DNA from 4 places in the Rhodoferax sp. MLSD5-FHT05B10 genome. Region 3 is predicted to be linked to each of the others. Evidence: predicted binding sites of a transcription regulator. Region 3 holds the regulator's gene; each other region holds the start of a gene.
The links. The regulator FNR, encoded in region 3, switches genes on or off when oxygen is low (the NO sensors DNR and NnrR bind a similar motif). The targets are predictions, from matches to a motif close to TTGATNNNNATCAA.
Positions count from the first base shown of each region.

Region 1: ubiU (ubiquinone anaerobic biosynthesis protein UbiU) is a predicted target of FNR. The motif match lies at 3,134-3,147, and genes of this name have one in related genera.
Region 2: AC1Q5W_RS02505 (PHA/PHB synthase family protein) is a predicted target of FNR. The motif match lies at 3,838-3,851, and genes of this name have one in related genera.
Region 4: AC1Q5W_RS13205 (bacteriohemerythrin) is a predicted target of FNR. The motif match lies at 4,972-4,985, and genes of this name have one in related genera.

Region 1 covers NZ_JBXAFT010000002.1:278,891-286,240, reverse strand. The annotation lists gene ubiT (ubiquinone anaerobic biosynthesis accessory factor UbiT) at 1-453, opposite strand, end outside; gene trhA (PAQR family membrane homeostasis protein TrhA) at 468-1,085, opposite strand; gene ubiV (ubiquinone anaerobic biosynthesis protein UbiV) at 1,091-2,002, opposite strand; gene ubiU (ubiquinone anaerobic biosynthesis protein UbiU) at 2,017-3,051, opposite strand; gene AC1Q5W_RS03970 (TetR/AcrR family transcriptional regulator) at 3,321-4,007, shown strand; gene AC1Q5W_RS03965 (efflux RND transporter periplasmic adaptor subunit) at 4,004-5,137, shown strand; gene AC1Q5W_RS03960 (efflux RND transporter permease subunit) at 5,141-7,350, shown strand, end outside.
Region 2 covers NZ_JBXAFT010000001.1:521,749-529,098, reverse strand. The annotation lists partial or broken gene AC1Q5W_RS02525 (bifunctional enoyl-CoA hydratase/phosphate acetyltransferase) at 1-85, opposite strand, end outside; gene AC1Q5W_RS02520 (universal stress protein) at 37-501, opposite strand; gene phbB (acetoacetyl-CoA reductase) at 582-1,328, opposite strand; gene AC1Q5W_RS02510 (phasin family protein) at 1,339-1,782, opposite strand; gene AC1Q5W_RS02505 (PHA/PHB synthase family protein) at 1,891-3,648, opposite strand; gene AC1Q5W_RS02500 (TetR/AcrR family transcriptional regulator) at 3,986-4,594, shown strand; gene AC1Q5W_RS02495 (hypothetical protein) at 4,662-5,081, shown strand; gene hlyD (secretion protein HlyD) at 5,109-6,149, shown strand; gene AC1Q5W_RS02485 (ATP-binding cassette domain-containing protein) at 6,151-7,350, shown strand, end outside.
Region 3 covers NZ_JBXAFT010000001.1:71,412-78,761, forward strand. The annotation lists gene ccoP (cytochrome-c oxidase, cbb3-type subunit III) at 1-62, shown strand, start outside; gene ccoG (cytochrome c oxidase accessory protein CcoG) at 89-1,555, shown strand; gene AC1Q5W_RS00360 (FixH family protein) at 1,565-1,837, shown strand; gene AC1Q5W_RS00365 (hypothetical protein) at 1,891-2,181, shown strand; gene fnr (fumarate/nitrate reduction transcriptional regulator Fnr) at 2,198-2,917, opposite strand; gene hemN (oxygen-independent coproporphyrinogen III oxidase) at 3,120-4,514, shown strand; gene AC1Q5W_RS00380 (sulfite exporter TauE/SafE family protein) at 4,524-5,213, shown strand; gene AC1Q5W_RS00385 (GGDEF domain-containing protein) at 5,255-6,340, shown strand; gene AC1Q5W_RS00390 (efflux RND transporter periplasmic adaptor subunit) at 6,393-7,350, opposite strand, start outside.
Region 4 covers NZ_JBXAFT010000007.1:201,477-208,826, forward strand. The annotation lists gene AC1Q5W_RS13190 (glycoside hydrolase family 15 protein) at 1-479, shown strand, start outside; gene AC1Q5W_RS13195 (MFS transporter) at 453-1,682, opposite strand; gene AC1Q5W_RS13200 (peptide chain release factor 3) at 1,711-3,342, opposite strand; gene AC1Q5W_RS13205 (bacteriohemerythrin) at 3,435-4,847, opposite strand; gene AC1Q5W_RS13210 (SDR family oxidoreductase) at 5,012-5,785, opposite strand; S-adenosyl-L-homocysteine riboswitch at 5,906-5,999, shown strand; gene ahcY (adenosylhomocysteinase) at 6,072-7,350, shown strand, end outside.

The sequences.
Region 1 (7,350 bases), on a different contig from region 3:
AAAGCGGGCGAGCACCTGGCTGGGCGTCCATTGCTGCAGGTCGAACACCGGCAGCTCCAGCGCATCCAGCGCATTCTTCACCACCAGGCCCAGCTCGGTATCCCCTTCCATGGACAGGCGGCGGCTGAAGAACAGGGTGTCGGGATCTTCCTGGCGCTGCGCCAGGCGCAGGAAATCGTGTGCGCTGGCGCTGATGGTGAGGTCGGTCTCCGACTGTCTGTGGCTGGCCATGAAGCGATCACCGGTGCAGGTGTAGTCGAACGTCAGGCGTGCGTCGCGCACCTGGATACGCAGTTTTTTGCCCAGCAGGATCTGGCGCACATCCGCCGGAAGATGCGGTACCAGGACCCGGTTGAGCGCTGTCACCAGCAACACCGAACCCGGATAAGCCGGCAGGCGCGCCAGCACGGAACCCACAGTGGGCGGCAGCAAAAAGGGAGCAGATGGGTTCATGGCAATCCAGTCAATCAGGCGACAAAAAACAGCACGGTAAAGAAGTGGCAGCTACTGCCCGCCAGCACAAACAAATGCCACACGCCGTGACCATGGCGGACCTTGTGGTCCGTGGCGTAGAAAACAATGCCCACCGTGTAGAAGGCACCCCCCGCGGCCAGCCAGGCAAAGCCCAGGGGTGTGAGCGCATCCCACAGGGGCGACACCGCCACCAGCGCCAGCCAGCCCATGAGCACGTAGATGACCAGTGACAGCACGCGGGCGCCCTTGGCAAACCAGATTTCCTGCAGGATGCCCAGCAGGGCCAGCCCCCACACCACACCCAGCAGCGACCAGCCCCAGGGCCCGCGCAGCGACACCAGCGCAAACGGCGTGTAGCTGCCCGCGATCAGCAGATAAATGGAGCAGTGGTCGAGCTTGCGCAGCACCGCCTTGGCGCGGCCGCGCACGCTGTGGTAGAGCGTGGAAGCCACATACAGGGCCACCAGCATGGCGCCGTAGACGCTGAAGCTGACAATTTTCCAGGGGTCGCCGAGGTGTGCCGCCAGCCCGACCAGAACGGCGGCTCCAGCCAGCGCCAGCCCCGCACCGATGAGGTGGCTGATACTGTTGAAGCGCTCACCGTAGTACATGGTGATCAGGCTGCGACTGCCTGCGCCGCCGATGCGACCTGGTCCAGCCCCGGCTGGCCATGCCAATAGCCGTTGCATCCCTGGTCGGGCATGAGCGGCTGCATGCTTTGCAGCGCCGCCTGGGGCGCCAGCGTCTGCTTGCGCACCGCGTCGAACACGGCCACCACCTCGGCCATGTTTTCCGACTGCGGACTCAGGCGTACCACGTCCACGCCCAGGGTGCGCATGTCGTCCAGCGCGTCCACCAAGTTGTAGACCTTGGCCGACTGGGTTTGCGTGCCGTTGAGCACCAGGAAACCGGACTGCTCGCGCGTTTTCAGCAGCAGGCCATCGGGGTTCGCAATGCAGCTGAAGCGGCAATCGTCCTTGGGCAGGTTGTGGTGCCGCGCCGTGAAGCAGCGTGCCGAAAAGGCCAGCGGCATGCGCCCGTAGGCAAACACCTCGGTCTGCAGCCCGGCAGGCAGGCCCTGCTGCATCACGGCCAGATCGGTGCGCTTCATCTCCAGCGGCATGACCCAGCGCGTGGCCCCCAGCGAAGCCATCCATTGCAGCGACGGCAGGTTGTAGAGGTTGAGGTGCGGACCGGCCACAAACGGCACCTTGCCCACCAGGCTCTGCACGGCGCCCATGTCATTGGCTTCGACCAGAAAGTCGCCATTGCTGGCGATCTTGTGCATGGTGCCGACCTCGGCCCCCGACTCCAGCAACACCTGGGTAGACAGGACGACTTCCTTGCCCGCCGCGCGCAGTCGCTTGGCAATGTCCAGCCAGTCCGACAGACGCAGCTCGTGGCGGCGCGAGCACACGGTCTCGCCCAGGTACACCACATCGACCGCCGTGCTGGCCATGGCGTCGTAAAAACTGAAGATGGCCTCGCGCTGCCAGTAGTACAGCAAAGGGCCCAAAGCGATTTTCATGGTGCGGGATTCCATTATTTCCAGGGGCGGTGGTAGGCACCCAGCGTATGTTGCTGGCCTTCGGCAACGTTGTCCAGATTGTTCATCCAGACCGGCTTGGGTGCGTAGCGGTGCGGATTGGCCACACAGTGGTCAATGGCTTCACGCCAGACCTTGGTGACCTGCGCCACATAGGCAGGGCTGCGCTGGCGTCCCTCGATCTTGATGGCGCGCACGCCCATCTTCATGAGCTGGGGCAGCAGCTCCAGCGTGTTGAGGCTGGTGGGCTCTTCGATGGCGTAGTAATTCTCGTCGTTCCCCACGTCAAAGCGTCCTTTGCACAAGGTGGGGTAGCCGGCGTTCTCGCCGTCGGCGTAGCGGTCGATCAGCACCCCGTTCAGGCGCGACTCCAGCCCCTTGGGGGTTTCCTGCCAGCGCACGGCCTTGGGTGGCGAGCACACACCGTGGGTGTTGGGCGACTCGCCGGTGACATAGCTGGACAGGGCGCAACGCCCCTCCACCATCACGCACAGGCTGCCAAAGCCGAACACTTCAATCTCCACCGGTGTCTTTTCGATCACCTGCTGAACCTGCGTGAGCGAGAGCACGCGCGGCAGCACCGCGCGCACCACGCCAAACTGCTCGCGGTAGAAGTTGATGGCGTCGAAATTGGTGGCCGAGCCCTGCACCGACAAGTGCAGGCGCAGCTGCGGGTGGCGCGCCACGGCGTACTGCATGAGGCCCGGGTCCGCCAGGATGACGGCGTTCACGCCCAGATCCACCGCCTTGTCCAGCGCGGTGCGCCAGGGCTCGGGATTGGAGGCCTGCGGGTAGGTATTGAGCGCCATGAAGACTTTGCAGCCCCGGTCATGGGCGTAGCGGATGCCATTGGCAATGGCCGCCTCGTCGAAGTTGAGGCCGGCAAAGTTGCGCGCATTGGTCGCGTCGCGCAGACCGAGGTAGACGCAGTTGGCGCCGTTGTCCACGGCGGCTTTCAGGGCCGGCAGGCTACCGGCCGGACATACCAGCTCCATGGGAGCCGTATCAGCAAGGGGGGTTGAAGGTTCCATGCGGGTGTGGGGGTTGAAGCGGGTCCCAAAAAGGGACCCTTGGCACTGGGCGGAACGATACGCCGACGCCCGACGCCGGGTGTTGATCCTGGTCAACGAAGAATCAGAATGCCAGACAAAATCAGTCGGACAATCAAGCGATGACCAGGGATCGCCAGATCCGCACGCTTTTGGTCCCCGCCCCCCTCTGCCTTTTGGCAGCCTCGCCGCCCGCGCTTGACCCTGGATGGCCCCCACAGTACACTAATAACCAACCAGTCATTAACTTCATGACCTCTTCCTGCCCCATTTGCGAGATTGCCGCCACCGTGCGGGCCAAGCGTGAGCGCCGCAAGGAGGCACGCCCGGGGGAATTGCTGGCCGCAGCACTGGAACTGTTCGTCGAAAAGGGCTTCGCCGCCACCCGCGTCGAAGAGGTTGCCAAACGGGCGGGGGTATCCAAGGGCACGCTCTTCCTCTATTTTTCCAGCAAGGAAGAGCTGTTCAAGGCCGTGGTGCGCGAGAACATTTCCGGACGCTTTGACGAATGGAACGCCCAGTTTGCCCATTTTGAAGGCAGTTCGGCCGATATGCTGCGTTACGGCATCCAGGTCTGGTGGGAACGCATTGGCGCGACCAAGGCCGCGGGCATCACCAAGCTGATGCTCAGCGAGGCCCGCAATTTCCCGGAGCTGACCAGCTTCTACCAGCACGAAGTCATTCAACCGGGCACCGACCTGATCCAGCGCGTCCTGCAGCGCGGCGTGGACCGCGGCGAGTTCCGCCCCATCGACATCCGTTACGGCGCCTACACCCTGCTGGCACCCATGCTGTTTCTGGCCATGGCCAGTTACAGTGCGCTCAACCCGCAACTTGATCCGAAACAGTACATTGCCGTGCAGGTTGAAACCATACTCTACGGGTTGAGCAGCCAACCGGCGAGCCCTCCCCCAACCCAGGAACCCCGAACATCATGAAACGTTGGTTGAAATGGATCGTCGTCGGCGTGGTCGTCGCGCTGCTGGCCGCAGGCGTGCTGCGCGCCCTGTCAGCCCGCAAGGCCCAGAAGGCGGCGCTTGAGGCCCAACAGGTGGCACAGAAGGCACAAGCCACCGTGGAGCTCACGCCCGCCGATCTGCTGGTGGTCAAGACCCTGGATCTGGCGCAGGGCCTGGCCATCTCCGGTCCCCTCAAGGCCGTGAATTCCGCGGTGGTGAAAGCCCGCGTGGCCGGCGAGCTGCAGGGCTTGACGCTGCGCGAAGGCGACGTGGTGAAAGCCGGCCAGATCATCGCCCGTGTGGACTCCACCGAGTTCCAGGCCCGGGTGCGCCAGGCACAGCAGCAGGCCGAGGCCGCCAAGGCCCAGGTCGACATCGCCAAACGCAGTTTTGACAACAACAGCTCGCTGGTGGACAAGGGTTTCATTTCGAAGACGGCACTGGAATCGTCGCTGGCCACGCTCGCGGGCGCTGAGGCCAGCTACCGGGCCGCACAGGCCGGTGCGGACGTCGCTGCCAAATCACTGGACGACACGGTGCTGCGGGCACCCATTTCCGGCCAGATCGCCCAGCGCCTCGCCCAGCCGGGCGAGCGCGTGGCGGTGGATGCGCGCATTGTGGAGATCGTCGACCTCAGCCGCCTGGAGCTGGAAGCCAGCCTGAGCGCCACCGAATCGCTGGGCGTGCAGGTGGGCCAGACCGCACAGCTGACCGTGGAAGGTGCGACCAAGCCACTGACCGCCAAGGTCGTGCGCGTGAATCCCAGCGCTGTGGCCGGCAGCCGCGCCGTGCTGGCCTACCTTGTCATGGAGCCCGCCCCCGGCTTGCGCCAGGGCCTGTTTGCCCAGGGCACCCTGGGCACCGGCACCACACACACCCTGGCGGTTCCCCTGACGGCCGTACGCACCGACAAGCCGCAACCGTACGTGCAGGTTCTCAGCAACGGGCAGGTGGTGCACCAGACGGTCACGCTCGGCCCGCGTGGCGAAGCGGACGGCCAGAGCATGGTCGGCATCGAGGGCGTGGCCGAAGGCGCCACCGTGCTCAGTGGCAGCGTGGGCAGCATCCGCGCGGGCACCGTGGCCAAACTGCCGGCAAGCGCCAAGTAAGCCATGTGGTTCACCCGCGTCAGCCTTCAAAATCCGGTCTTTGCCACCATGGTCATGCTGGCCCTGGTGGTGCTGGGCTTCTTCTCCCTGCAACGCCTGCAGGTTGACCAGTTCCCCAACGTGGACTTCCCGGTGGTAGTGGTCATTGCCGACTACCCCGGCGCCTCGCCCGAGATCGTGGAGAGCGAGGTGTCCAAGAAAATCGAGGAAGGTGTCAACTCCATTGCTGGCATCAACGCCCTGACTTCGCGCAGCTACGAAGGCCAGTCGGTAGTGGTGATCGAATTTGGACTGCACATCGACGGGCGCAAGGCCGCCGACGACGTACGCGAGAAGGTGGCAGCCGTGCGGCCCAACCTGCGCACCGAAGTCAAGGAGCCCCGGGTGCTGCGTTTCGACCCGGCGGCGCGCGCCATCTGGTCCGTGGCGGTACTGCCCGACAACAGCGCTCCGGCAGACAAGCGCATGAGCGCCGTGGAACTCACCAACTGGGCCGAGCAGACCTTCAAGAAACGGCTGGAAAACGTGCGCGGTGTCGGCTCGGTCACCCTGGTGGGGGGAACCCTGCGCGAAATCAATGTGTACCTGAACCCCCAGGCCCTGGAGGCCTTCGGCGTCACGCCCGACCAGGTGGTCGCGGCCGTGCGCAACGAGAACCAGGACGTGCCGGTGGGCACCATCCACTCCAGCGAGCAGGAACGCGTCATCCAGATCCAGGCGCGCATGCAGCGCCCCGAGGACTTCGGCAAGATCATCGTGGCCCGCAAGAATGGCGCCCCCGTGCGGGTGGACCAGCTGGCGCGGGTGGTGGACGGCGCCCAGGAGATCGAGAACCTGGCCCTGTACAACGGGCAGCGCACGCTGCTCCTCAACGTCCAGAAATCACAGGACGAAAACACCATTGCCGTGGTGGACGCCCTGCAAAAAACGCTGGCGGAGATGAAGAAGCAGCTGCCCCCCGGCGTGAAGCTGGAGCAGATCACCGACGGTTCGCGCCAGATCCGCGTGTCGGTCGACAACGTGCGCCAGACGCTGATCGAAGGCGCGGCACTGACGGTGCTCATCGTGTTCCTGTTCCTGAACTCGTGGCGCTCCACCGTCATCACGGGCCTGACCCTGCCCATCGCGCTGATCGGCACCTTCTTCTTCATGAACCTGTTCGGCTTCACCATCAACATGATCACGCTCATGGCGCTCTCCCTGTGCGTGGGCCTGCTGATCGACGATGCCATCGTGGTGCGCGAAAACATCGTGCGCCACGTGCAGATGGGCAAGACGCCCTACCAGGCCTCGCTGGACGGCACGCAGGAAATCGGCCTGGCCGTGCTGGCCACCACGCTGTCCATCGTGGCGGTGTTCATGCCCATCGGCTTCATGGGCGGCATCATCGGCAAGTTCTTCCACGAGTTCGGCATCACCATTGTGGCGGCCGTGCTGATCTCGATGTTCGTCAGCTTCACGCTGGACCCCATGATGTCTTCCATCTGGCATGACCCCAGCATCGAGGCCCACGGCCATCGCCACGCTCCGGTCACGCTGTACGACAAGACCATTGGCCGCGTCACGGGCTGGTTCGACCACGCCACCGACTGGCTGGCCGACGCCTACCAGAGCATCCTGCGCTGGGCTCTGGTCCACAAGCTGGCCACGGTAGGACTGGCGCTGGGCATTTTCGTGGGCAGCATCTTCATGGTGCCACTGCTGGGAACCGAGTTCGTGCCCAAGGCCGATTTCTCGGAAACCATGCTGAACTTCAACACGCCGGTGGGCTCTTCGCTGGAAGTCACCGAGGCAAAGGCACGCCAGGTGGAGGCCATCGTCCGCGAGTTCCCCGAGGTGCGCTACACCCTGACGACCATCAACACCGGCAGCGTCAACGGCAAGATCTACGCCAGCATCTACATCCGCATGGTGGACCGCAAGAACCGCAGCTTCAGCGTCGACACCATGTCGACCATCCTGCGCCAGCGGCTCCAGCGGGTGCCGGGCATCACCGTCACCCACGTGGGCCTGCTGGACTCGGTGGGCGGGCAGAAGCAGATCCTGTTTTCCATCCAGGGGGCTGACACCGCCGAACTGGAGCGCCTGACCCAGCTGGCAATGGCCAAGATCCGCAACATCCCCGGCCTGGTCGATCTGGACTCCAGCGCCAAGCCCAACAAGCCCACGCTGGACGTGGTGGTCAAGCGCGACATCGCGTCAGACCTGGGCCT
Region 2 (7,350 bases), 450 kb from region 3:
GAGCAACGGCACTAACGTGTTCAGAAGTTTGTTCGTTCATGTGATTCCTTTGCGGTGCGGTTGGCGTACCAGCATCACGGGAACCGGCGCGATGCGCGCGATCTGCTCCGCGTCGCTGCCGAGCAGCAGCCGATCCACGCCGCGACGCCCGTGGGTGCCCAGGATGACCAGATCACACGCACTTGCCTCGGCCTGCTTGGCGATTTGTTCCGACACGCGCTCGGCACCGCTTTCAAGAAGCACCGTCTCCACGGCAAGTCCGTCCTGACGCAATCCGTTGGCGGCCTCATCCAGCAAGGCCTGTCCAGCCACCATGAAGCGCGGACGGACGTCCTCGATGTAGACCTTCGGACGTTCGAAACCCGTGCTGTGTCGGGTCGGCTCGACGACATGCAGCAGGATCACCGTGCCGCCACTCAGATGGGCCAAAGCGCGGGCATGATCGAGGGCCAGAAGCGATGTGGGACTGCCGTCCAGCGGCACCAGGAGTCGTGAATACATGGCATTCCGTCCGAAGTCGATTGGTCTTGGGGATTGCAGCGTCAGAAATTGATTGCTTGTGGCGCGGATTCCATGGCCGCTCAATACATGTGCTGGCCACCATTCATGGCGACGTTGCTACCAGTCATGAAGGCGGCGGCTTCGCTGGCGATGAAGGCGACAAGCTCCGCAATCTCGGCTGGCTGACCGAGGCGCCCGACCGGAATCGCATCGATGATCTTCTGGCGCACATCCTCACGCACCGCCATCACCATCTCGGTGGCCAGATAACCCGGCGAGACGGTATTGACCGTCACGCCCTTGCGCGCCACTTCCAGCGCCAGCGCCTTGGTAAAGCCATGGACCCCGGCCTTGGCCGCCGAATAGTTGGTCTGCCCGAACTGGCCCTTGCTGCCATTGATCGACGAGACGTTGATGATGCGACCCCAGCCACGCTCGACCATCGGATCGATGAACGGCTTGGTGACGTTGAACATGGAATCCAGGTTGGTACGCAGTACGGCATCCCAGCCGACCTTGTCCATCTTGCGCAAGGTCGCGTCGCGGGTGATACCGGCGTTGTTCACCAGGATGTCAATACGATGTCCATCGACATGAATGCGCCGCGCCAGCTCCTGCGCCGACTCGTAGTCGGACACATCCACCCCGTAGGCCGCAAATCCGTAGCCCTGCGCCGCCTGCGTGTGCTGCCACTGGTCAATCGTGGGGTTGCCTGGCGTATGCGTGACGATCACGCGGTGGCCGGCATCGTGCAGGGAACGGGCGATCGCAGCGCCCAGTCCCCGGTTGCCTCCGGTCACCAAGGCCGTTCGTTGAGGGATGCTCATGGCAACCTCTTCACTTCTTGGCTTTGCCCTGGGGCGCAGTGGATGGCGCGGTCCAGGGCTGGGCCCATTGCTGGCAAAGCTGGGCAAAAGAGGCTGTGTCACCACTGGCGCCGAATGCCTCGGAGACGGATGCCTGCCAGGCCGAGAGCGATTGGCGCAAGCCATCGGCAAAGACTGCCTGGCTTTTCGCGGCGGCCTGGCCGACCGCTTGGGTATCGCCCATGCGGCCCTGGGACAGGCGCCAGAACACCTCGGTCGGCAAGGTTGCAAGCGCCTGCCAGTCGGCCGCCTGTTGGAGGTTCTGGATGCGCGAGGTGGTCTCTAGCATGCTGCCAGCGCTGAGCTGTTGCATGGCTTCCAGCCAGTGATGGCCGCTTTCTTGCAGCAAACGGGTGATCTGAAGCTGCAGTTCGGCATTGGCCTTGTAAAGTTGGATGGGCAGTTCACTGTTCATTTCATTGCTCCACGGTCATGAGATGCCCCATTAGGGCGGGTATGGGCCATCCCGCAGGAGTGTCCCGGTCGAAGTCGGGTGGCTGAATTGAGGCCTCGGGGCGTCATGTCATCGCATTGCCACATAGGTTCCCGGCGCATCACCAAGCGGTGTTTGCGTGCCGCTCATCGCAGGCGGCGTCACACGCCCGGTCGAGCGCCGCGCCAGCCATTGCTGCCAGGCCGGCCACCAGGAGCCCTCGTTCAGTGGGGTTTCGGCGCGCCATGTTTGTGGATCAACGTAGCGGGCGCCGGTGCTGCGAGTCGCCATCTGGTAGCTGCGCCGCGGGTGCCCCGGCTCGCTGACCACGCCGGCGTTGTGCCCGCCACTGGTGAGGACGAAGGTCAGCTCCGCATCACTGAGCAGGTGCATCTTGTAGACGGATGGCCAAGGGGCGACGTGATCGCGCACCGTGCCGACGATGAGCATCGGCGCTTCGATGTCGGCGATCGCCACCGGCCGTCCGCCGACCTGGTAGCGCCCCTCGGCCAGATCGTTGTTCAGATACAGGCGCCGCAGGTACTCGCTGTGCATGCGATATGGCATGCGCGTCACGTCGGCGTTCCAGGCCATCAGGTCATTGAACTGCTGGCGTTCGCCCAGCAGGTACTCGCGCACGCGGCGGGACCAGATCAGGTCGCGCGAGTTGAGCATCTGGAAAGATGCGGCCATCTGCTTGCCGTCGAGATAGCCTTTGTCCCACATCCCGGCTTCTAGCCAAGCCAACTGGCTGTCGTCGATGAACAGTGCGATTTCGCCCGACTCGCGGAAATCGGTCTCCGACGCCAGCAACGTCAAGCTGTGCAGCCGATCATCGCCGTCGCGCGCCATCGCAGCAGCGGCGATCGTCAGCAAGGTGCCGCCCAGGCAATAGCCAACCGCCTGCACCTTGCGCTCGGGCACGATGGCCGTGACCGTGTCCAGCGCATCCATGACCCCCAGCCACCGGTAATCCTCCAGGCCAAGGTCACGATCGACCACGGTCGGGTTCTTCCATGAAATGATGAACACCGTGTGCCCTTGGTCGACCAGGTACTTCACCATCGAGTTGTGTGGCGACAGGTCTAGGATGTAGTACTTCATGATCCACGAGGGCACGATCAGCACCGGCTCGGCATACACATCGGGCGTCGTGGGTGTGTACTGGATCAGCTCGATGAGGTGGTTGCGGAACACCACCTTTCCCGGCGTGACCGCCACGTCCTTGCCAACCTCGAAGCCTTCGACCCCGGCCGGCGCATCCTCAAGCGCGAGACGCTGCGCATCGTCGAAGAAGTTCATGGCGCCGCGCCACAGGTTGGCGCCGCCGCTGGCTCTGATGGCTTCCAGCACTTCCGGATTGGTCCAGACGAAATTCGAAGGCGACCACATGTCCAGCCACTGCCGCCCCGCGAAAGTGACCATGTTCTCGTGATGGCGCGACACGCCACGCACGCCGGTGGTGGCGTTGTGCCACCACTGCTGCTGCAGCAAGAACCCTTGGTGAATGACGTTGAACGGCCACTGCTGCCAGGCCGGAGCCGCGAAGCGCCGATCCTGCTCCAGCGGTTCGATGCACGTTGGGCAGCCCTGAGCGCTTGCAGCGTGCGCGGCGTAGCGCGCCAGGCGTTGCTGCTTGTGCAGCCCTTTTTCGATCAGGCTGCGCTGCTTGCCCGGTGAAAGGCTCAGGTGCAGCGCCCAGTCGTACCAAGCCAGCAAACCCGCAGCCGGCGACAGCCCGCCAGTGGCGCGCGCCCGCCAGGCGTTCGCCAGCGTATCCAGGACATCGGGGTGAAAGATTTCGGATGGTGCCGGCACGGACTTGTCAGACGTGGCAAGGGGGTTCATGTTTGATCATCTCATTTAGCAAGTGACTTATTACTATCTTATCGCTTGCAGGAAAAGATGCAAGCCTTGCTGGCCATGTGGGATGAATTTCCACTGGCGCCCCGGCGAATCAACTTCCCGCACCCTCAACGAACTAGCCGACTTGTCAGTCGAATGCCTCGTCAACCGCTTGAATGGCGCGCTCGCTTCTTGAGATTCATCAAAGTCGGTCGTTGAGCGCACCGGATGGACAAGAGCTGGCCCTTACCGCCACAGCCTGTCTGCTTTCTGATCTTGCGTCATGGTTAATTTGCGTGTTAGGATAGTAATAGGTTACTTACTTTATGGAGTCTGAGCGATGAGCGAACGTCCTCAATATCTGTCCGCCGAAGAGCGGCGTGCAGCCACGGTGCAAGCCGTGGTCGACTTGGCAGCGGAGCAAAACCCGGCCGATATCACGACCACGGCCATCGCCGATCGAATGGGTTTGACGCAGGGCGCGTTGTTTCGTCACTTCCCTAACAAGGACGCGATCCTGGAGGCAACGATGACCTGGGTCGGCGAGCGTCTGCTGGTACGCGTGGACAAGGCGGCCGAAGGCGCTAAGTCACCTGCCGCGGCGCTCGAAGCCATGTTCATGGCGCACATCGACTTCGTGGCCAAGCATCCCGGCGTGCCGCGCATGCTGTTCGGAGAGCTGCAGCGCTCCGGCGAGACACTCGCCAAGCGGATGGTGCAGACCTTGATTCGTCAATACGAACAGCGCCTGCGCCGTTTGATGGAAGCCGGCAAGGTGCAGGGCGAGTTGGATGCGGATCTGAATGTGGATGCCGCCGCCGTGTTGTTCATCGGCACGATCCAGGGACTCGTCATGCAGTCGCTGCTGGCCGGCAAGGTCAGTCGCATTCGGCGAGACGCGCCGGGCGTGTTTGCCATCTATCGGCGTGGCATCGAAAGCACCAAATGAAGGATCCGTCTGCTCCGCAAGCGCGACTGCGACCTCCAAACCCTTCGATAAATCGGGAGCAACAAACATGACGGCACACAGCGGACGCGCGATCTGGATGCGTGTGATTTCCTTGATTGCCATCGGATTTGGCCTGCTGACCCTCCAGGAAGGTGGCGCAGTGCTGTTTGTCGACGGTGCGGCGCGCCAGGCAGCCGGCCACTATGTGCCGTTCGTGCTCTGGTTCAATTTTCTGGCCGGTTTCGCCTACATCGTCGCGGGCGTTGGCTTGTGGATGCGCCGGCGCTGGGCTATGTGGTTGGCGGTTGCCATCGCGGTGGCGAGTGCGCTCGTGTTCCTGGCTTTCGGAGTGCATGTGGTTCTGGGTGGCGCCTGGGAGCGGCGGACGGCGGCGGCCATGACGCTGCGCACGCTGGTGTGGGCGGGCATAGCGGCCATGGCTTGGCGCCGGTCAGCGGCGAATGTGCCGACCGCGCGCGAGCACTGAACATATTTATCTAGCGGAAACCCTTCAATGACCACTCCAAACCTCTCCATCAAAAAAATTCGTTGGGCCGTGATCGCTGTCGTCGTGATCGCTCTTGGCGGCGCACTGGCGTTCTGGCTATCGCGCGACCGTAACAAGGAAGATGCGTTGCGCCTCTACGGCAACGTAGACATCCGCGAGGTGCAACTGGCCTTCCGCCAGCCCGGGCGCGTGATGCAGATGGCTTTCGATGAGGGTGATGCCGTCCGCGCCGGCGCGCGCCTGGCCGCGCTCGACGCGCAACCGTATCGGGACGCCCTTGTGGCGGCACAGGCCCAGGTGCAGGTGGCGCAGGCGGAACTGGCCAAGCTGCGCCGTGGCCTGCGGCCGCAGGAGATCACCCAGGCGCGCGAGGCGCTTAAGAAAGCTCAGGCGCTCGTCACCGAGGCCGAGCGCAATCTTCAGCGCCAGAGCGGCCTGCTGGCATCGGGCGCCAGCAGCCAGCGTACGGTCGATGCCGCCCGCACCGCAAGGGATCAGGCCGCCGCGGGCGCCGAAGCAGCCAAGGCCGCCTTGTCGCAAGCAATCGAAGGTTTTCGCAAAGAGGACATCGCCGCGGCAGAGGCTCGTCTGGCGGCCGCGCAGGCAGCAGCAGCGCAAGCCACTACGTCCCTGGCGGACACCGAATTGACGTCGCCCAGCGACGGAACCGTCATCGCGCGGGTGCGCGAACCCGGCAGCATGGTCGCGAGCCAGAGCACGGTCTACAGCCTGAGTCTGGATAAGCCTGTGTATGTGCGCGCCTACGTGGGTGAGCCGGATCTGGGGCGCATCGCGCCCGGCACGGCGGTGCGCGTCAAGAGCGATTCTTCGGAGAAGGTCTATCGCGGCCAGATCGGCTTCATCTCGCCGCGCGCCGAGTTCACGCCCAAGACGGTGGAGACAACGGACTTGCGCACGGATCTGGTCTATCGCCTGCGCATCGTCATCGACGAAGCCGATGCCGACGCCGCCTTGCGCCAGGGCATGCCGGTGACGATAGCGGTCGATGCCAAACCAGTCTCTGGCGCGCGCGTGGGGGAGCGTTGAGATGCAGGCGAACACGGCCATGGCCACCACGCCTACAAGCGCCAGCGCCGATAACGCCGCCGTCGTCATCGAAGGCCTGAACAAGCATTTTGGCGACGTAAAGGCCCTGCGGAGCTTGAGCGCACGCATCCACTATGGGCGGCTGACGGGACTGGTCGGCCCCGATGGCGCCGGTAAGACGACGCTGATGCGGATTCTGACCGGGCTCCTGGTGCCCAATGCTGGCCGTGTCACTCTGGCCGGCTTCGACGTGGTCAAGGACAACGACGCGATCCACGTCGCCAGCGGCTACATGCCGCAGCGCTTCGGCCTGTACGAAGACCTGTCGGTGATGGAGAACATGCGGCTGTATGCGCAGTTGCGCGGCATGGATGCGGATCGCAACGCCGCGCTGTTCGCCGAATTGCTGGATTTCACGCGCCTCGCGCCCTTCACCAAGCGCCTGGCCGGCAAGCTCTCCGGCGGCATGAAACAAAAGCTCGGCCTTGCCTGTGCGCTCATGGCGCGACCCAAGGTGCTGCTGCTGGACGAGCCTGGAGTCGGGGTGGACCCGGTCAGCCGCCAGGATTTGTGGCGCATGGTGCAGGCCCTGACCGATGAGGGCATGGCGGTGGTCTGGTCCACCGCCTATCTGGACGAGGCCGAGCGTTGCGAAAGCGTGCTTCTGCTCAACGAAGGCCAGTTGCTCTTCGACGGCCCACCGCAAGAGCTGACCGCGCAGCTCAAAGGCCGGAGCTTCCGTCTCGAAGATGTCGGCACCGAACGCCGAGCAGTCCTGACGAAAGTCCTGGATTTGCCCAGCGTCAGCGATGGTGTGATTCAGGGCGCTGGTGTCCGCGTGGTGCTGCGCGAGGGCGCGACCGTGCAGGACGTACAACAGCTGGCGGATCAGGCCCAAGTGCGCCTGGCCCAAGTGCCGGCCCGCTTCGAAGACGCCTTCATCGATCTTCTCGGCGGCGGCCCCGGCGGTACATCGCAGCTCGCCGAGCGCCTGTCGCCGGTCGAGCTGGGTTCCGACATTGCGGTGTCTTGCCGCAATCTCACCAAGCGCTTCGGCGAATTCACGGCCACCGACAACGTCAGCTTCGAAGTGCAAAAGGGTGAAATCTTCGGCCTGCTTGGGCCCAATGGCGCCGGCAAATCCACTACCTTCAAGATGCTGTGCGGCCTGCTCAAGCCCACTGCGGGCGAGGCGCAAGTG
Region 3 (7,350 bases):
GCCAGATTCATGTCCTGACTTCGTATGTGTGGGGCCTCTCGAACAACGCCCAGGCCAAATAAGCGAAGCATCTAGAAAGCACAGTCTCTTGGACCCACAAGACAAGCCCGTACGCAAAGTCATTCCCATTGCTGAATCGCCCGACAAAGGCCCGATAGAGCCTCCGGCGGGCGCCGATGCGGAAATGATTTCGCTGTACGAGGCACACAAGAAAATCTATCCCCGCAGCGTTTCTGGACTTTTTTCCAACTGGCGCTGGGGGATGGTTTTCCTGACCCAACTGGTGTTTTACGGCATCCCTTGGCTGGAGTGGGGACAGAGACAGGCTGTGCTCTTTGACTTGGGAGCGCGGCGCTTTTACATTTTCAATCTGGTTTTATACCCGCAGGATTTCATCTATCTCACCGGTATTCTGGTGATTTCTGCGCTGTCCCTGTTTTTGTTCACGGCCGTTGCCGGGCGTTTGTGGTGTGGCTATGCCTGTCCGCAGACCGTGTACACCGAGATTTTCCTCTGGCTGGAGAAGAAGACCGAAGGCGACCGCTCGGCGCGCATGCGCCGCGATGCAGGCCCCTGGACTGCTGACAAGATCCTGCGCAAGGCGGGCAAGCATTTCCTCTGGCTGGTCGTCGCGTTGTGGACCGGTTTCACCTTCGTCGGCTATTTCACACCCATTCGCGAGTTGGGGCTGGAATTTGTCCAGCTGAACATGAGCGCCTGGGAAACGTTCTGGACCTTGTTTTACGGGTTTGCTACCTACGGCAACGCAGGCTTCATGCGCGAGCAGGTATGCAAGCACATGTGCCCCTACGCCCGTTTCCAGAGCGCCATGTTTGACCGCGATACGCTGATCGTCACGTACGACGAGGAACGTGGCGAGCCGCGCGGGGCCCGTTCCAGGAAAGCCGATCCGGCGGCCCTGAATCTGGGGGCCTGTGTGGACTGCAGCCTGTGTGTGCAGGTGTGCCCAACCGGAATTGATATCCGCAAAGGCCTGCAGTACGAATGCATTGGTTGCGGTGCCTGCGCCGACGTGTGCGACACCGTCATGGACAAGATGGGCTACGCACGCGGGTTGGTGAAGTACTCTACGCAGAATGCGGTCAGCCAGCATTGGACACGCTCGCAGACCTTGCGCCATGTGCTGCGCCCGCGGGTACTGGTCTATACCGCCATTCTGGGGACGGTGGTGCTGGCCATGGTGGTGAGCCTGGCAACCCGCACGCCCTTCAAGGTGGATGTGGTCCGCGACCGTGGGGCGTTGGCGCGCATCGTGTCCGGTGGACGCATCGAAAATGTGTACCGTCTGCAGGTCATGAACGCTACCGAGTCGACACAGCGATTCCACATCAGTGTGGAGGGCCTGCCCGGTCTGGAAGTGGCATCGGAAGACGATGTGGTGGTGGAATCCACCCAGGCCCGCTGGGTCGCGGTGCGGGTTCAGGCCCCCTTTGACGCGGCGACTGCCGGGTCGCATCCCATCCGGTTTGAAATTGCCGCGCAGGATATGAAGGGCCACGCGTCCGAGAAATCGGTATTTATCATTCCCCGTTAAGGATCTTTCATGAGTGCATCCCAATCGTCTCCCGAGCGCCGCTGGTGGCAATTCGGCCACGTGTGGCTGGTGATTTCCGGCCCTGCCGTCGTGGTCGTGGCGTCGTTCGTGACGCTGTATCTGGCCGCTGTCGGCAAGGACCCCGTGCTGGATGAGGACTACTACCGCAAGGGCGTTGAAATCAACAAGACGCTGGCTGACAACCCGGCCAGTCTGGCCCCCGCAACCCTGGCGCGCAACCATGCGGCCACCGGGGTGCGTCTGACCCCGGCAGAGCCCTGAGGGGGTGCCTTGCCAGCCCTAAAACATTCATTTTTCAAGTACCGAGGCAAAACATGTTGCAGCAACGATTGATGTGGATTGTCTGGCCGGCATTCCTGATGGCCGGCGTACTGGAAATCCTGGTGTTTGCGCTGGTCGACCCCCAGGACCTGCACTGGGCGGGGCAGCCGCTGGAGTGGTCGCGCCAGAGCGTCTATACCGTGGCGTTTTTTCTCTTTTGGGGTATCACCGTGGTGTCCAGCGCCTTGACGACTTTGCTGGCGCAGTCCCCCTTTGAAGTGAACCGTTGTCCGCTGCCGGCCACCGATCGGCCGGACGGATGCCCCAAGCAGGGCTCCTGCTGAACCCGAAGGGGGGCACTCAGTTGCAGATGCGGGAATTCACGATGTCGCGCAGGGCATCGGTGTTGAGGATGCGCACATGGCGCTGTTTGACTTCAATGATTCCGTCTTCTACAAACCGGGAGAACGTGCGGCTGACCGTTTCGAGCTTCAGCCCGAGATAGCTTCCGATTTCCTCCCGTGTCATGCGCAGTACCAGTTCAGATTGCGAGAAACCCCGCGCATGCAGGCGTTGCACCAGGTTCAGCAAAAAAGCGGCCAAGCGCTCTTCGGCACGCATGCTGCCCAGCAGCAGCATGACGCCGTTTTCACGCACGATTTCACGGCTCATGATCTTGTGCACGTGGCGTTGCAGCGAGTTGATTTCCCGGGACAGCTCCTCAATGCGGTCGAAGGGCATGATGCACACTTCGGCATCTTCCAGTGCCACGGCGTCGCAGGTGTGGTGGTCGTGCACGATGCCGTCCAGACCGATCACTTCCCCGGCCATCTGAAAGCCGGTCACCTGATCGCGGCCATCTTCGGAGGCCACGCAGGTCTTGAAAAAACCGGTCCGAATGGCGAACAGGCTGGTGAACTTTTCGCCGTTGCGAAACAGGGTGCTGCCGCGTTTGATCTTGCGGCGGCTGGCGACCACGTCCTCCACCCGGTCCAGTTCGGTCGGGGTGAGGCCCAGCGGCATGCACAACTCGCGCAAATTGCAGTTGGAACAGGCAACTTTGATGGTTTGAGGATTCACAGCGACGACCTTGACGCTAGGTTTGACAGGTGTGGGTGCCTGTGCCTCGGCACAGGAAATGGATTTGGATTCGGGGTCAAACATAGGGTTCGCACGGATGTCGATTAGGCGTCAGTTTACCCACTTTCGATGTCATTGACGCACATCAAGCGCGGCGGGGCGGAATTGTTGCAAAGTTGCACCCGCTTTCCCTGGAGTATTCATGAGCGTTGCAGCCGAAGCCATATCCGATGAATTGTTGCGTCGATTTGATGTATCCGGCCCGCGCTACACCTCGTACCCCACCGCCGACCGGTTTGTGGAGGCGTTCACGGCCGACGATTATGTCCAGGCGCTTTCACAGCGGCGGGGCGGAGCGGCGGCGTTGGCCCTGCCCTTGTCGCTGTATGTGCACATCCCCTTCTGTGAATCCCTGTGTTACTACTGCGCCTGCAACAAGATCATCACCAAGCACCATGACCGTGCAGCGCCTTACCTGCGCTATCTGAGTCGCGAGGTGGATTTGTATACCGCCCAGATCGGTGTGGGCCAAATCGTGAGTCAGTTGCACCTTGGGGGAGGGAGCCCCACATTCCTGGATGACAACGAACTGCGTGAATTGATGGGCATGCTGCGGCGCAACTTCACGTTTGAGCCTGGCGGAGAGTACTCCATAGAGGTGGACCCCCGGACCATTGATGCGTCCCGCCTGGACACGCTGGCGGAGCTGGGCTTCAACCGGTTGAGTTTTGGGGTGCAGGATTTTGATCCGTCGGTCCAGAAGGCGGTGCACCGCGTGCAGCCGGCCGAACAAGTGTTTGCCCTGGTGGAGGCGGCCCGTGCCCGTGGTTTTGCTTCGATCAACGTGGATCTGATCTATGGCCTGCCCCGGCAAAGCCCGGAGTCGTTTGATCGAACCCTGGCGCAAGTGAAAGCCTTGCGACCGGACCGCATCGCCCTGTACGCCTATGCCCACCTGCCGGAGCGCTTCAAGCCCCAGCGCCGTATTGCCACCGTGGAGCTTCCCAGCGGGGCGTCCAAGGTGTCCATGCTGTCGCGCTCGCAGGCGGCTTTCATGGGTGCCGGGTACGTGTATGTGGGGATGGACCACTTCGCACTCCCGGAAGACGCGCTGGCGGTCGCCAAGCGGCAGGGGCGCCTGCACCGCAACTTCCAAGGCTACAGTACCGAACCCGACTGCGACCTGATCGGACTGGGGGTGTCCTCCATCGGCCGTATCGGTGCCACCTACAGCCAGAATGCCAAGACGCTCGAGGAATACTACGATTTCCTCGACCAGGGGCGTATTCCTGTGGTGCGGGGACTGGCCCTGTCCCGTGATGACCTGGTGCGTCGCACCGTGATCATGGCCCTGATGTGCCAGGGGGAGGTCCAGTTCGAATCTATCGAGTTGGCGTACCTCATGGATTTCCGTTCCTATTTCGCCAAGGAACTGGAAGCCTTGCAGGACCTGGTGGAGCAGGGGCTGGTCTCGGTGGACGAATCCAGCATCCAGGTCACGATCCAGGGCTGGTTCTTTGTGCGGGCGGTGGCCATGGTGTTTGACCGCCACCTGCAGTCTGACCGCAGCCGGGCACGGTTTTCCAAGATCATTTAGCATCAGCAGATGCAATCTTCTCTGGCGCTGACGGCGCTCTTGATGGGGCTGGTCGGCGGGCCCCACTGCGTGGCCATGTGCGGTGCCGCCTGTGCGGGCATCGGACAAGCGGCCGGGGCGCATAAAAATTCTGCTTTGTGGACCTTCCAGCTGGGGCGCGTGGTGGGGTACTCCCTTCTGGGAGGCCTCGCGGCCGCTTCCCTGCAGGGGCTGGGCTGGTTGACCGTCCAGTCCGCCGCCTTGCGCCCGGTCTGGTCCCTGTTCCATGTGGCGGCCCTGTTGCTGGGCCTGGTGCTGCTGTGGCAGGCGCGTCAACCGGTCTGGCTGGAGGATACGGGCCGCAAGGTGTGGGCCCGTGCCCGCGCGCTGGCCGCCACGCGGGGGCGGGGGGTACCGCTGGTCCTGGGCGTGATGTGGGCGCTGTTGCCGTGCGGTCTGCTGTATTCGGCCTTGCTGGTGGCGGCCATGGCCGGAAGTGCCGCCGCAGGCGCGATGGTGATGGGGCTTTTTGCCATTGGCACCAGCGTGACCATGGTGGCAGGCCCCTGGCTGTGGCTGCGCCTGCGCGGGCAGGGTGCCGGGCAGGGCAGCGGGCAATGGGGAGTTCGTCTGGCCGGCGCGGCACTGGCCGCCAGCTCCGGGTGGGCGTTGTGGATGGGGCTGGTGCACAATGCGGCGCCCTGGTGTGTTACGCCCTAGCGTTGCGGGGTTGTTGGCAGTACTAACCGGAGTACGGTGGCATGCAGGAAGCGTTGAATGTTGACGACTTACAGCGACTCGAAGCACTCAGGAGCTACGCCATTCTGGATTCGCAGGCCGAGCAGGCTTACGACGACATTGTCAGTCTGGCGGCCCATATCTGCGGCGTTCCCATTGCCCTGATTTCCCTGATTGACGAAGACCGCCAATGGTTCAAGGCCAAAGTGGGACTGGATGTTGCGCAGACGCCGCGCAGCCAGGCTTTTTGCGCACATGCCATTCTCCAGCCGGACCAGATCATGGAGGTTCCGGACGCGACGCAGGATCCCCGTTTTGCAGATAATCCGCTGGTGACGGAAGATCCCGGTATCCGGTTTTATGCCGGGGCACCGTTTGTGGGTGCGTCGGGTATGGCGCTGGGGACGGTTTGTGTCATTGACCGGGTGCCGCGTGCCTTGACACCCGCCATGGCCGATGCACTGAAGGCACTGTCCCGGCAAGTGACAGCTTTGCTGAATTTGCGCCGGGCGGTGGTGGACCTGCGGGTGTTGACCGAGGCGCAGGCCCAGCAGCAACGACAGCTGGACAGTTACCACAAGCGCCTGGAAGAGGTAAACCGCGACCTGTCGGAGCAAACCCAGCGGGACCCGCTGACCGGGTTGAAAAACCGGCGTGCTTTCGATCGCATCTTGCATGACGAACTGGCGCGTGCGCAGCGCGTCCATTCGTCCCTGGGTTTGTTGATGGTGGATGTGGACCACTTCAAGCCGTTCAACGACGATTTTGGCCACGTGGCAGGCGATGAGGCCTTGCAGCGGCTGGCAAACGCTCTGCAGGCGCAGGCACGCAGCTACGACCATGTGGTCCGCTATGGCGGTGAAGAGTTCGCGGTGGTGCTGCCGGATTCGAAACTGGAAGAGGTGCTGGCCGTTGCCAAGCGGGTTCGTTCCGCCGTTGCGGCAATGCCCAGTTCACTTCGCAGTTTCACGGTGAGCGTGGGGGTTGCCATGGCGATGCCAACCGATACGCCCACGAGTTTGATCGAGCGGGCGGACAAAGCCTTGTACCGGGCCAAGAACCAAGGGCGCAACTGCGTGGTGGCGCTGGAGGAAGGCGCCGTACGGTAAGCCGCCTGCGGGCTGCCCCAGCGGTTGTTTCAACTTCCCATTTCAGCTTCTGTTAGCGGGCGGTGACCCGCGAGCCATCCTGAAGCGCCGTGGGTGGGTAGACAATGACCGGCGTGCCAGGTGTGAGCCCGGACTTGACCCAGGCCTCAGTGCCATTGCGTGCGGCAACCTCGACCTCGCGCTGGCGAGCCCTGCCGCCCTCCACTACAAAGAGGGCCGAACGCGCCCCCACGGGGAACAGGGCGCTGACGGGCACCTTGACGGCGTTTTCCACCACCTGCACCAGTACCCGCACGTCCATTTTGAACCCGTCACCCAGTGCGCGCCATTTTTCAGGCGCAGAGCGGATATCAATCACGGCGTTGACGCGCTGTTCCTCCACGCCCAGCGCCGAGACTTTGGTGAAGGCGGCGGGTTCGATCAAGCGGACACTGCCTTCCAGCGTGTCCGCTCCGCCCCAGCCGGTCAGTTGCACCGGGGTGCCCGGTGCAATCTGTGCGGCATCTTCGGTCAGGATGTCCACCACCACTTCCAGCTGTGTGGGGTCGCCCAGTTCCAGTAGGGGGGTGCCAGCAGGCACCATGCCTTCGCTTTGTTGCTGAACCTTGAGTACCCGGCCGGAAACCGGCGCCTTGATCAGCCAGGGGCCTTGCTGGGCGGTTTCCGATCCGGATGCGTATTGCCGCAGGGCTATGCGCGACTGTTCCAGCTCGTGGCGCGCGGCTTCCATTTCCTGTTGCGCGCTCTCCAGTTCCTTCTCGCGCAGGCGGACCGTGAGCCGGCCGGTTTCATTCTGGTTGGGGGAGACGAAACCTTGCTGGGCCAGCGTTTCACTGCGTTTGAGTTCGGCGCGAGCCTGCTCCAGTGCGGCGCGGGCGCGCGCGACATTGGCTTTGGCACGAGCCACCGAGGCTTCCATGGCGCCCATGCGTGCGGTTTGCTCCTCCCGAGTGCGCTGGTCCAGCAGCGCAGGTGCCTGCGGCCACAATGTCGCCACCGGCGTGTCGCGT
Region 4 (7,350 bases), on a different contig from region 3:
GCGCGCAGCACATCCGCGACAAGATATTGCAGCAGGCGTGGAGCGATAAACGGCAGGCTTTCGTGGAAAGCTTTGGTGGTTCCAGTCTGGATGCCAGTGTGCTGCTCATGTGTGAAGTGGGTTTTATCGACGCGCGCGACCCACGCTTCGTCAGCACCCTGAAGGCGTTGGAGCTGGCCCTGTGTGATGGGCCCTTCATGCGCCGCTATGAGGCTGCAGACGATTTTGGCCGGCCGGAAACCGCGTTCAACGTGTGTTCGTTCTGGCGTATTGACGCCCTGTCGCGGATGGGGCGTGAACAGGAGGCCCGGGACATCTTTGGGCAGTTGCTGGCCTGCCGCAATCCGGTGGGGCTCTTGTCCGAAGACACCTTGCCGGCGACGGGGGAGGCCTGGGGAAACTTTCCGCAGACCTACTCCATGGTGGGCCTGATCAACGGAGCTGTCCGCCTTTCAGAACCGTGGGAGAGCTTTGTCTGATGGCTGTGCGGGTCTTCGCTGCGCAACCAGCAAGGTCACCAGCCCCACCAGCGCCACGCTGACCAGCACGGCCGGGAAGCCCCGCGTGGGCGACCAGTCGATCAGCGCGCCGGAGGCGGCGGACGCCACCAACCCGCCTAGCGTGTAGGTCAGCACCAGCACGGCGGTGCTGTTGACCAGCGTGATGCCTTTCTCACGCGCGCCGATGTCGATCATGCACAGGGTGTACAGGCTGCCGCCGGCACCGCCCCAGAGGAACACGATGGGCCACGACAGCCAGGTGATGGCAGCGACGAAAGGCATGACGCAGCTGGCCACCAGCGTGATGCCGGCAAACCCCACCATCAGCGTGCGCCGGCCTTGCGCCTGGTCCTGGAAGCGGTCGGCCACCAGCCCGGCGGGCATCATCAGGGCCACGCCGCCCAGACCGCTCACTGACACCAGCAGGGCCGCGCTGGCAGCGCCCAGGCCCAGCGCCAGCCCGTACAGCGGCAGGATGGAGGTGACGCCGGTTTCAAAGAAGCCGCCCACAAAGCCTGCCAGCATGATGATGGGGTGGGCGCGCAGCGCCAGCCACAGGCCGTGCACGCCGACGCGGGCCGTGGCGGTGTCTGCCGCATCGGGCACAGGGGGAATGAAGGCGGTCCACAGCAAGCCCAGCACCGAGAACGCCACCACAATGGCCAGCGTGCGCGGGTTGTCCGCGCCCACCCATACCAGGGCCGCGGGGCCGACGATGAAGGTGGCGCTGACCAGCGTCTGGAAGAAGCCCACGTAGCGCCCGCGCTGGCCGGGGGGAGAAAATTCGGCGATGAGGGCCTCGGCCAGCACCCAGCGCAGGGCCATGGCCAGGCCGGAGGCCAGGTTCAGCGCAAACCAGACCCACAGCTGGTCCGAGGTGGCGAACAGCACCGCCGACAGGGTGAGCACGCCACCGGCCATCCACAGCGCCGGGCGGCGGCCCAGCTTGTGGGCCACGGCCGAGGCGAACGGCGTCATCAGGAAAATGCCCAGCCAGCCGGTGGAGGCAAACAGCCCGGCCACCGTGCTGGACACGTCAGCCCCCTTCATGCGCAGCAGGAGCAGCGGCATGAGCATGAAGTGGCTCACCAGCTCCAGGAAGGTGGAGCCGAAAATGCTGGCCAGGCCCAGCCGCGCGCCGGGAACTGGCGCGGAAGAGGAGGACTCGACGGGCACGGTCATGCTACGGTTTTAGTAGCGCTCTGCGCAATCAACCTGCGGTCTGCAGGGCCAAACCGGCATGTTCGCGCAGCGGGTGGAAATGGATCTTGGGGAAGCGTTCCTGCGCCAGGCGCACGTCGTACGGGCTGGTGCACAGGTAGGCCAGGGTGTCTGCCGCGTCGCGTGCCATGCGCATGGGGTAGGCGTCGCAAAAAGTTTTCAGCTCGGCCGGCGTGTCGGCGGTGATCCAGCGCGCGCCGGTGTACTGGCAGCTTTCCAGGCGGATGTCGGCGTCGTACTCGGCCTTCAGGCGGTGCTGCACCACTTCAAACTGCAGCTGGCCCACGGCGCCCAGCAGCATGTTGCCGCCCATCTCGGGGCGGAACACCTGGATGGCGCCTTCCTCGCCCAGCTGGGCCAGGCCCTGCTGCAGCTGCTTGGTACGCAGCGGGTTCTTCAGCACCACGGTCATGAACATTTCCGGGGCGAAGAAGGGCAGGCCGGTGTAGAGCAGGTTGACCGAACCGTCGGTGATGGTGTCGCCCAGCTGCACGCCGCCGTGGGTGGTAAAGCCCACGATGTCGCCGGCGTAAGCCTCTTCCACCGCCTCGCGGCGCTGGCTCATGAAGGTCACCACGCTGGTGGGGCGCAGTTCCTTGCCGGTGCGCATGACCTTGAGCTTCATGCCCGGCGTGTACTTGCCGCTGGCCATGCGCACGAAGGCGATGCGGTCGCGGTGGTTGGCGTCCATGTTGGCCTGTACCTTGAAGACCACGCCGCTGAAGGCGTCGTCTTCGGGCTGCACTTCCTTCACCACCGGCTGGCGGTTGACCAGGGTGGTGCTGGTGCGGCTGCGTGGGCTGGGGGCGAGGTCAACCAGGGCGTCGAGCACTTCCATCACGCCAAAATTGTTCACGCCGGAGCCAAAGAACACGGGCGTCTGCTTGCCGGCCAGGAAGGCCTCAATGTCCCACGCCGGGGAGGCGCCGGTGGCCAGTTCCATGCTTTCCATGGCGGTGGTCCACTCGTGGCCGAAGCGCTGCGCCAGTGTGGCGGCATCGGACAGGGGCACGGTGTCAAAGTCCTGCGGGCGGCGCTCGCTGCCCGACTCGAACACGGTCATGGCCTGCGTGCGCAGGTTGACGATGCCGCCAAACAGCTTGCCCTGGCCCACTGGCCAGGTCATGGGCACGCAGGGCATGCCCAGCTCGCGCTCGATCTCGTCGAGGATGTCCAGTGGCTCGCGCACCTCGCGGTCCATCTTGTTAACGAAGGTGATGATGGGGGTATCGCGCTGGCGGCAGACCTCGATCAGGCGGCGGGTCTGTGCCTCCACACCGTTGGCGGCGTCGATCACCATCAGGGCCGAGTCCACGGCGGTGAGCACGCGGTAGGTGTCCTCGCTGAAGTCCTTGTGGCCGGGGGTGTCGAGCAGGTTGATGACGTGGTCGCGGTAGACCATCTGCATCACGCTGGAGGCCACCGAGATGCCACGCTGCTTCTCGATTTCCATCCAGTCGGAGGTGGCGTGGCGGGACGCCTTGCGCGCTTTCACTGAGCCGGCAATCTGGATGGCGCCCGAGAACAGCAGCAGCTTCTCTGTCAGCGTGGTCTTGCCCGCGTCGGGGTGGGAAATGATGGCAAACGTGCGGCGGCGGCGGGTTTCGGCAAGGAAAGACACAGGGATTCCAGAAGGTGGGGCAAAGAGTGCGCGTGCACCCCCGCGGGCGTGTGCCCGGAAGCGGCCGATTTTACCGGAGGCGGGCGGGCCGCCTACTTCTGCGGGCCCAGGTACGGGCGGTACGCTTGGTCCTCATCGAGGATGTGGTTGCGCAGCCAGTCGCGCAGGAAGTGCAGGATGCGCGCGCCCACCTGGGTGCGGCGGCGGTGGATGAAGTCGTCCCGTACTTCGGCGATCCATTTGCTGAAGCCCTGGTGGATGCGCTGGTGCTTGGCCAGGTCGGGGTAGCCCGCGTCGGCTATCAGCTGTTCTTCGTAGTCGAAATGGAAGGACGCGTAGCTCACCAGCTCGTCGATGATCATGGCCACCACCGGGCGGTCGTTCTGGCTTTCGGCCGTGGCGAGCTGGTTGATGGTGTCCATCAGGATCATGTGCTGCTCGTCGATGTGCTGGTCGCCCACGCTCATGGCGTCGGTCCACTGCACCACGGACACTGCCTCGCGGTTGCGGATGACGGCGACGAAGGCGTCCGTCACGGACGGATCGAACTGCGTGCCCCGTTGCTGCGCGATCTGCGCCACGGCGCGCTCGGTGCTCCAGGGGGCCTTGTAGGGGCGCCGGGAGGTGAGGGCGTCGAACACGTCGGCAATGGCGCAGATGCGTCCGGCCAGGGGAATGGCGTCACCGGCCAGGCCTGCGGGGTAGCCGCTGCCGTCGAACCACTCGTGGTGGGTCTGGGCGATGTCGGCGCCCATGCGCAGGTAGGCGCTCTCGCCCATCATCAGGTGGGCCTGACGCAGCAACTGGGCCCCCTTGGTGGGGTGCAGCATCATGGTTTTGCGTTCGTCGTCGGTCAGCGGTCCGGGCTTGAGCAGGATGCGGTCGGGCGCGGAGATCTTGCCCACGTCGTGCAGGATGCTGGCGATGCGCACCTGCTCGATGAATGCCTCGTCCACGGTGTCGGGGAAATGCCCGTTGGCATGCAGCTGGCGGGCAATCTGGCCCACGAGGCGGGCCACCCGCAGGACGTGTACACCGGTATCGGTGTCGCGGTGCTCGGCGAAGTTGGCCATGGCCACCACCGCGGCCTTGGCGGTGCGCTGCACCTCTTCCAGGGCGCGGCTCTCGCGGGTGATGTCCAGGTAGGTGAAGACATAGCCTCCCGCCGCCAGCGGCACGGCGGCCACGCGCAGCAGCATGCCATTGGGCCGGGCACGCTCCAGGCGGTATGGCTCGCTGGCCTGCATGGCCCGCAGCCGGCGGGCGACGAAGTCTTCGCGCACGCCCATGTCGGCAAACTCGCCACGCTCCAGGAAATACTGCAGCAGCGCGCTGTAGGGCTGGCCAATGAACTGGTCGGCCTGTTCCAGGTCCAGCAGGCGGCGGTAGGCGCGGTTGTGCTGGCGCACCCGCAGGTCGGGGTCCAGCCACAGGAAGCCCTGGTCCATGGCGTCCAGGGCGTGGTTGATGGGGTCGTCTCGGGACTGCAGGGTGACTTGGGCCATGGCGAAAGACTGCGTTGCGTCGTCGTTTGACGGCCGGGCAATACCCACTAGCAGGTCGCTGGATGGCCGAAGTGGGGTGATCCTAATGTGGGTACACCCGCAAATTCCGGATTCTCACCGCGTGTTGACCCAGATCAAATCTGGGATATCCCCCCCCCCTCGCGCTATCCGCCTTCGGCGTGGCGGGCGTACATCTTCTGCATGCCACCGATCCAGCGCTCGTAGTCCTGCCCCTTGTTGCGGAAATACTGCGCCACCTCGGGGTGGGGCAGCACCAGGAATTTCCCGTTGTCCATGACCGTCACCACCTCCTGCGCCACTACCTCGGGGGCCAGAATGCCGTTGACCGCGGCCGAGCCGCCATCGCTGTCGCCCACCATGTCGGTCTGCACCGATTGCGGGCACAGGCAGGCCACCTGCACGCCCTGGCGGCCGTAGGCAATGCGCAGCCATTCGGCAAAGGCCACGGCGGCGTGCTTGGTCACGGCGTAGGGGGCGGATTCGACAATGGTCAGCAATCCGGCGGCCGATGCGGTCACCAGGAAGAAACCGTCGCCGCGCGCCACCATCTCGGGCACCACGGCGCGCGCCGCCCAGACGTGGGCCATGCCGTGGATGTTCCACATCGCATTCCACAGGGCGTCGTCCAGGTCCAGGCCGCCCATGCGGCCCAGAATGCCGGCGTTGGAGATATAGGCGTCCACCTGGCCAAAGTGCTGGCGGGTTGTGGCCACCAAGGCCTGGATGTCGGCCTCCTGGCTCACGTCGCAACGCACGGCCAGGCCGCCAAATTCGTCGGCCACTTCCTGGGCGCGCGCCAGATTGATGTCGGCCACGACCACGGCGCGGGCGCCCTCGGCGGCGAAGCGCCGGGCAATGCTGCGGCCAATGCCACTGGCGCCCCCGGTGACGATGGCGACTTTGTTTCGAATGTCCATGAAGAATGCTCCTGTTGGGGAAGCCGCCAGTGTGGCGGCCGGGCCTGTCCCGGTCAGCCACCGAGGCGACACCCGGGCACAGGCAGTGGGGGGCGGGGGCGTTGCTCCGTATAATCCGTGCATTCCGAGGAGCGTTGCAGTTCACGCGCAGTGGACGAGGCTCGGAAACGCCAACGGCAGGTTCGTCCCTGCCACTCAACGACGCTCACCCACTGTTCTGTGTGGTGAGCCCTTTCCCTGGTTACTCCCGCAGCACGGTGGCTTACCCATTTTTCTGGAGCCAGCCATGAGCGTGATCAAACCTGCCAAGACCGAAGACTACAAAATTGCCGACCTGAGCCTGGCGCCCTGGGGCCGCAAGGAACTCACCATTGCCGAGACCGAAATGCCCGGCCTGATGGCCATCCGCGAAGAGTTCGCCAAGAGCCAGCCTCTGAAGGGCGCGCGCATCACCGGCTCGCTGCACATGACCATCCAGACCGGCGTGCTGGTCGAAACCCTGCAGGCCCTGGGCGCCGAAGTGCGCTGGGCGTCGTGCAACATTTTCTCCACGCAGGACCACGCTGCTGCCGCTCTGGTGGCCAAGGGCACGCCGGTGTTTGCCTACAAGGGCGAGACGCTGGAAGACTACTGGGACTACACCCACCGCATCTTTGAATTCGGCGGCAAGAAGGGCACGGCGGCCGAAGGCCCCAACATGATCCTGGACGACGGCGGCGATGCCACGCTGCTGATGCACCTGGGCGCCCGCGCCGAGAAGGACATCAAGGTGCTGGCCAAGCCCGGCAGCGAAGAGGAGATCTGCCTGTTCAAGGCCATCAAGGCCAAGCTCAAGCTGGACCCCACTTGGTACAGCCGCCGCCTGAAGAACATCATCGGCGTGACCGAGGAAACCACCACCGGCGTGATGCGTCTGGAAGAAATGGCTGCCAAGGGCACGCTGGCGTTCCGCGCCATCAACGTCAACGACTCGGTGACCAAGAGCAAGTTCGACAACCTGTACGGCTGCCGTGAATCGCTGGTGGATGCCATCAAGCGCGCCACCGATGTCATGATCGCAGGCAAGGTGGCCGTGGTGGCCGGCTACGGCGACGTGGGCAAGGGCTCGGCCCAGGCGCTGCGCGCCCTGTCCGCCCAGGTGTGGGTGACCGAGATCGACCCCATCAACGCCCTGCAGGCCGCCATGGAAGGCTACAAGGTCGTGACCATGGAATACGCCGCCGACAAGGCCGACATTTTTGTGACCTGCACCGGCAACAAGAACGTCATCACCTACAAGCACATGGCAGCCATGAAGGACCAGGCCATCGTCAGCAACATCGGCCACTTCGACAACGAAATCGATGTCGCTTCGCTGGAGAAGCTGCAGTGGGAAGAGATCAAGCCCCAGGTGGACCATGTCATCTTCCCCGCCACCAAGGGCAAGAACGGCAAGCCCGAGAAGCGCATCATCCTGCTGGCCAAGGGCCGTCTGGTGAATCTGGGCTGCGGCACCGGCCACCCCAGCTTCGTCATGTCGTCGAGCTTTGCCAACCAGACCATTGCGCAGATCGAGCTGTTCACCA